Regions from separate parts of the Empedobacter falsenii genome, predicted to be linked through region 1. Evidence: riboswitches for the same ligand, from Rfam matches in the RefSeq annotation. Region 1 holds a riboswitch; each other region holds the start of a gene.
The links. Region 1 has a riboswitch for cobalamin ahead of FH779_RS00975 (acyl-CoA thioesterase). Riboswitches for the same ligand answer to the same signal wherever they lie in the genome.

Region 1 (2,271 bases):
ATTTCTAAAACTTTTTTAGCATTCGTCATAAAATTCTTCGCCAAATATTCAGTTTTATCTTCATCAATAAAATCTAAATCAGCCAAAATATTAATCGCATTCATCAAATCTTCATCCGAATAATTTGCCATATAAGCTCCTAAATTAGCGGCTTCCATAATTCCAGGACCTCCACCAGAAACAACAAAATAACCTTTTTCAGTAGCTAATTTCGCCGCTTTTGCGGTTTCATTATAAAACTCCGAATTGCGCGCAGTAGAATGTCCACCCATAAAGCCAACCACTTTTTTCTTCGTCATTCCATTATCGTCATATTCCAAAATTCGACGCAAACCATCATCAATAGACAAATCGTGTAAACGTTGCGCCAAAGCTTCTGAAACAGACGGATTATATTTATGTTTTTTGAAATGTTTATAAATTTTAAGATCTATACTTTGGTCATTATCCGGATCATAACCTTCCATCAACTCTTGCCAAGTATACAATTTTCCACGATATGGATTATAGGGAACTGATTCAAATTTTGGATAAACGAATGCTCCTTTTTCTATTAAATAGATTGCTTCATGTTGTTTAAACTTACAACCCAAAAAAGATGTATTGCATAAATTATACTCTTCCCAATTAATTTCTTGACGCAAAAAATTAACATCTTGAACTACTTTATCGGTTAAATCTTTGGTTTGAGAAATTAATTCATTCCATTCTGATAGATTATGAACTAAATCTTTGATTGGTTTTATTTTCATTCTTATTTCTTACTTCATTAAAAATTCGGAAAAATGAATTTACACGAATTATTCCAAACCAACGAATTCGGCACAATAAATCTGCAAATTTTCATTTTTCTAATTTATATTTGCATCAAATTCGTGCTCAACTTAATGGGGAATCGTGTGCAAATCACGAACTGTCGCGCAACTGTAAATCAATATTTTTGACAAGTCAGAATGCCACTAAATTGAGTTAATAATTAACCAAAAACTTTCGCGAAAAAAGTAAAAATTATGTTCTATGAAATCATCAAACCACCACAAAAAAACATTATCAACTCAAAAATTAATTAAGAAAAGTAACGTGTAAATATATGATAATGGAAGTGGAAAAAACACCAAGAGAAGAGTTGATTGAACAACGTATCATCAATTCTGAAACTCGTATTTTCAAAGCTGTTTTTCCTGGAGATACAAACCACCACAACACAATGTTTGGAGGATCAGTAATGTATTTGATGGATGAAATTGCTTTTATGACAGCAACTCGTTTTTGTCGCAAACCTATTGTTACAGTAAGTAGTGACAAAATTGATTTTAAACATTCAATTCCTGCAGGAACTATCGTAGAAATGGTAGGAAAAGTAGTACGTGTAGGACGCTCAAGTTTGGATGTACAAATTGATGTTTTTATCGAAAGTATGTATCGTGACGGACGTGATAAAGCGATTTCTGGAACGTTTACATTAGTTGCAATTAACGAAAACAAACGACCAGTTCCTGTTATTGACTAACACGAGCTATAGAAAATTTTTAATCCTTTATCTTTTTGATAGAGGATTTTTTTATGATTTTCAATTAATAATTGATAATATTCTAAAGGTTTCTTAGTTTTACATTAAACACAAGAAAAATGGAATTACCTTTTGCCGAACCATTTCGCATAAAAATGGTCGAAGAAATTTATCAATCTACTCGAGAAGAACGCGAAAAGTGGATCGAAGAAAAAGATTACAACCTATTTAACCTAGAAAGCCACAAAGTATTTATTGATTTATTAACTGATTCGGGAACTGGAGCAATGTCAGACAAACAGTGGTCTGCAATGATGACTGGAGACGAAAGCTATGCTGGTTCTCAATCTTTCTTAAAACTGAAAGAAACCATCAATACCATTACTGGATTTGAGTTTCTTTTACCTACGCATCAAGGTCGTGCAGCGGAAAATGTATTGTTTTCAGCTCTTGTAAAAGAAGGTCATGTTGTTCCTGGGAACTCGCATTTTGATACAACAAAAGGTCATATTGAATTTAGAAAAGCTCACGCCATTGATTGTACTATTGATGAGGCTTTTGACAGCGAATTGATTCATCCTTTCAAAGGAAATATCGATTTGCAAAAGTTAGAAAATGTCTACAAAGAATACGGAAAAGAACAAATTCCATTTACATTAATCACTGTTACATGTAATTCTTCTGGCGGTCAACCTGTATCAATCGAAAATATTCGTCAAGTTCGTGAATTGTCTAATCAATATGGAATTCCAGTCTTTTTT
Region 2 (2,271 bases), 360 kb from region 1:
AACACAGCAACAACAATTGATTTGAAAGATAAAGTTTCGGATGTTGATAATTTATCAGCAGCGATTGTAAAAGATTTAGAAATCATCGAGAATAATGAAGTAGCTGAAATTTCGATTAATGATAAGGAAGAATTAGTGATTAATCCATTAAAAAATGGAACAGCTAAAATCAAACTTTCTTTTAATTCGAATGGAAAAGTTGTTTCACAAAACATCACAATTTCATCAGCCGTTTTAGGTACAAATGATTTAGCTAAATCTGCTGTAAATGTTTATCCAAATCCTGTTAATAATGTATTGTTTATTGAAACAAATGAAGCTTCAAAAGCCGAAATTTTCGCTATTACAGGAACTAAAATGACAGAGAAAACACTTCAAAAAGGGAAAAATCAATTAGATGTTTCCTCTTTACCAAAAGGTGTTTACATCATAAAAGTTAACAATTCTACTTTCAAGGTAATCAAAAAGTAGTGTGTTATTTATTTGTGGAAAAAAGGTTGAGCATTGCTCAACCTTTTGTTTTTTTTAAATATTGATTCCGTACGTATTTTTTATTTCAGCCATCACAAAAGAGCTGTGTGTACTTCCGATGCTTTCTAAAGCACCCAATTTATTGAAAACAAAATCTTGATATTGTTTCATATCCAAAACTTGCACTTTTAAGATAAAATCATATTCGCCCGAAATATTATAACATTCCACCACTTCATCAATCAACAAAATATCTTCCACAAGTTTATTCCCAATTGTGCGATCATGTTGTTTTAGCTTGATGCTGCAAAAAACCATAAAGCCTTTGTTTAGTTTTTCGGCATCCAAAACGGCTCTATAATTTTTGATATAACCTTGTTGTTCCAACCTTTTTATACGTTCAAAAACGGGCGAAGGAGATAAATTAACTAAAGCTGCAATGGCTTTTACTGTCAATTTTGAGTCTTTTTGTAGAATTCTTAATAATTCTAAATCGGTTTGATCTAATGTTTCCATCCAAATAATATTCTTTTCAATACGATATTTTATCGTTGTTAAAGTATTTTGTTTTGTAAAATTAATCATATTAAGTGGTATAATCTTATTTTTTCAAGTTTTACAATCGTTTATTTTGTCTTGTTACATTTGTAAAGAAATAAACAATAAATTATTGGGGAATCGTGTGAGAATCACGAGCTGTCGCGCAACTGTGAGTAATGGAAATTACAAGTCAGATTACCAATAGAAACAAAAGATGATACTTTCGCGATTTGAAGTCTGTCTGTCAAAATAGGTTTACTATTTATCAACTCGCGTTTGTGTTTTTTGAACATTAAAAAAACAATCAAAATGCAAACACAAATTTTAGGTTATCCAAGAATTGGCGCTAACCGTGAACTAAAAAAAGCCTGCGAAAATTATTGGGCAGGTAAAATTGAACTACAAGCTTTATTGCAAACAAGCCGTACAATTACCAAACAAAATTGGGCGCTGCAACAAGCTGCTGGTATAGATTTAATTCCGTGTAACGACTTTTCTTTTTATGATCAAGTTTTAGATTTTACGTTATCAGTTGGTGCAATTCCAGCGCGTTTCAATACGGTTGCGCTAAATAAAAAGAACACCGAATTAGACTTGTATTTTGCGATGGCAAGAGGCTTTCAAAAAGATAATTTAGATATTACAGCGATGGAAATGACAAAATGGTTTGATACCAATTACCATTATATCGTTCCAGAATTTGTAAAAAATCAAGAATTTAAATATTTCTCAAATTCTATCGTAAACGAATTTATCGCTGCAAAAAAAGAAGGTTTTAATCCAAAAACAGTTTTAATTGGACCAATTACTTATTTATTATTAGGAAAAGAAAAAGAAGAAGGATTTGATCGAATTGATTTAATTCAGAATTTATTGCCAGTTTACTTTGAAATTATTCAAGATTTAATCAATCATGGAGCAAATACAATTCAGTTCGACGAACCTTTTTTAGCTTTAGATTTAGATGAAAAATCGAAAACGGCTTATCGAGAAGTTTACAAAAAAATAAGAAAAGAATTTCCTCAACTTACAATTCAGGTCGCAACTTATTTTGATGGATTGAAAGATAATACAGCTTTAGCAATCAATTTACCAATTGATATTTTGCATCTTGATTTGGTTCGAGACGAAAATCAACTTGATGAAATATTGAATCAATTTCCTTCTCAATTAAAACTTTCTTTAGGTTTAGTTGATGGTCGAAATATTTGGAAAAATGATTTTCAAAAATCACTTTCAACCATAGAAAAAGTTGTGAAC
Region 3 (2,271 bases), 1.0 Mb from region 1:
TCGTTGCTGTATGGAATTTTGAACGGAATTGGAATTCGTGTAAAAAACATCAACGCTGTTAAAAAATAAGTGATTTCTTTTTTTAGCATTCTACTTGAGTTTCTTTGTTACTCACGCCTGCTGATTCGAAACTCGCCATATCATTGTAGAAATTCACTGCACTTTTGATAATTGGATAAGCCAATGCGCAACCTGTTCCTTCGCCAACACGTAAATTGATTTTCAGAATTGGTTCTTCGTTGAAATAATTCAACAAATATTGATGCCCAGATTCATCACTTTGATGACAAAAAATAGCATTATTTAGAATTTCTGGTTTCAATTTAGACGCAACCAAAAACGCAGCCGAAGCAATATAGCCATCAATCATCAACAACATATTATGTTCGTAAGCAGATAACATTGCAGCTGTCATTTGAGCAACTTCAAAACCTCCAAAAGTGGCTAAAATTTGTTTTGGATCATTAATTTTCTCATGTGTATTCTTCGCTTCATTTAGAATATTGATTTTATTCTGTAATTGCTCATCATTCAAACCTGTTCCGCGTCCTACACATTGTGCGAGAGGTAAATCGGTTAAATAATGTACAAGCATCGATGCAGAAGAAGTGTTCCCAATTCCCATTTCGCCAAAACCAATAATATTTGTTCCGTTTTGAGCGATTTCGTCCACAATTGTCTTCGAGTAATCAAAACATTGTTCCAATTGATCTAAGGTCATGGCAGGTTCGTACAAGAAATTTTTGGTTGATTTGGTCACTTTACAATTTTTCAAAACCGAATAATCTTCGAAATCATAATTCACACCAGCGTCAACAATGGTTAAATCAATCTTATTTTGATTGCAAAAAACATTAATCGCCGCTCCATTATTTAGAAAATTAAAAACCATTTGAGGCGTAACTTCCGCAGGATACGCACTAACACCAGATTGTGCAATTCCGTGATCGCTTGCGAAAACAATTAGATGAGGTTGTATTAATTCTAACTGTTTTTTTTGTTGAACCAAACTAATTTTAAGTGCGATTTTTTCTAATAAACCTAAAGCTCCAAGCGGTTTTGTTTTAAGATCAATAATGTGTTGAATTTCTTCTTTTTGCATTTTATACTAAACTAAATTTTAATAAAAAAATGCTTTCGAAATCAAGTGCAATCAATTCAACAAATAATAAAATACATGTAGTTTTGATTGAGCTTCAATCGCGAAAGCATCATCTAAAAAGTGGTCTGGCTTATAGTTTTTCTCTACTTACAGTTGCGCGACAGCTCGAGATTTGCACTCGATTCCCTTTTGTGTTAGCAAGGTAAGAAAATAATCATAAAAGCAAAAAAACTATTTTTTAATAGCAATTATTCCTTGTATTGTCGGAGTAGTTACAATTTCACCTGTAATTTTTCCTTTTAACTCAAAATCACTTGTGTTAAATTTCAGTTTTTTAGGTAAATTTTGTTTCGTATAACTTTTTGTAATGTCCGATATATTTTCGTTTGAAGCTAATCGAATATCAATTGGTAAACCTTTTTGGATATCGCATTTTATAGTGTATTCTTCACCAACTTTTAAAGTTTGTTCTATCAATTCACCATTAATCAATAATCGGAAAGTAGAAAACTCTTGAATTCTAGAATTAGAACTTTTTGCAACAATTATTTTAAATTCAATCGATTCATTTTCTATAGAATTATTGATTGGGAATGGATTATCATGACAAGCTATATTATGTTTTTGAGCTTTTGATGAAGTACTCATTAATCCTAAAGCAGAAAAAATCATAACATTAGAAATCGTTTTCTTGAAAAGATTTTGACCTAATTGGCTTGGATGAAAAATACCACAATGAACATTTTTTTTCTGAAATTCATTCGAAATTTCGTCATTTGTCAAGTTAGAAAAGTCAGTAATTTTATGTTGACATTTTGCGCAAAAATTATCATCTCGTAATTTTTCTTTGCATGGGGTTGAGATTGTGATTTTCATATTTTTTAAAGTTTAGATTTATAATAGAGATGATTTTATGAATAAAAAGGTTGGTTTGATTTTTAGAAATAATTGATTTCGAATATTTGGATTTATGTAATATCTTTAACCACCTCTACTTTCCTTTAAAATAGCTATTATTTAAATGGAAAATTATCCCATCCCAACGAACGAAAAGCAAAGATTGCAAGCGGTTTACGATTATAATTTACAAGCGCATGATAAAGACGAAGAATTAGAAGTTTTTGCAAATGCTGCGAGTTTGATTTGTAATGCGCCAATTGCGTTAGTTT

Region 2: it holds a riboswitch for cobalamin, as region 1 does, so the genes downstream of both, metE (5-methyltetrahydropteroyltriglutamate--homocysteine S-methyltransferase) here and FH779_RS00975 (acyl-CoA thioesterase) in region 1, are expected to answer to the same signal.
Region 3: it holds a riboswitch for cobalamin, as region 1 does, so the genes downstream of both, cobT (nicotinate-nucleotide--dimethylbenzimidazole phosphoribosyltransferase) here and FH779_RS00975 (acyl-CoA thioesterase) in region 1, are expected to answer to the same signal.

The regions. Positions count from the first base shown of each region.
Region 1 is NZ_CP040908.1:202,110-204,380, reverse strand. Features, by position in the region: gene FH779_RS00980 (LOG family protein) at 1-752, opposite strand, end outside; adenosylcobalamin-variant (AdoCbl-variant) riboswitch at 881-967, shown strand; gene FH779_RS00975 (acyl-CoA thioesterase) at 1,097-1,510, shown strand; gene FH779_RS00970 (tryptophanase) at 1,630-2,271, shown strand, end outside.
Region 2 is NZ_CP040908.1:3,584,931-3,587,201, reverse strand. Features, by position in the region: gene FH779_RS16715 (DUF5074 domain-containing protein) at 1-471, shown strand, start outside; gene FH779_RS16710 (Lrp/AsnC family transcriptional regulator) at 526-987, opposite strand; cobalamin riboswitch at 1,097-1,232, shown strand; gene metE (5-methyltetrahydropteroyltriglutamate--homocysteine S-methyltransferase) at 1,321-2,271, shown strand, end outside.
Region 3 is NZ_CP040908.1:2,917,349-2,919,619, reverse strand. Features, by position in the region: gene FH779_RS13685 (adenosylcobinamide-GDP ribazoletransferase) at 1-89, opposite strand, end outside; gene cobT (nicotinate-nucleotide--dimethylbenzimidazole phosphoribosyltransferase) at 83-1,102, opposite strand; cobalamin riboswitch at 1,203-1,323, opposite strand; gene FH779_RS13675 (hypothetical protein) at 1,334-1,978, opposite strand; gene FH779_RS13670 (PAS domain S-box protein) at 2,124-2,271, shown strand, end outside.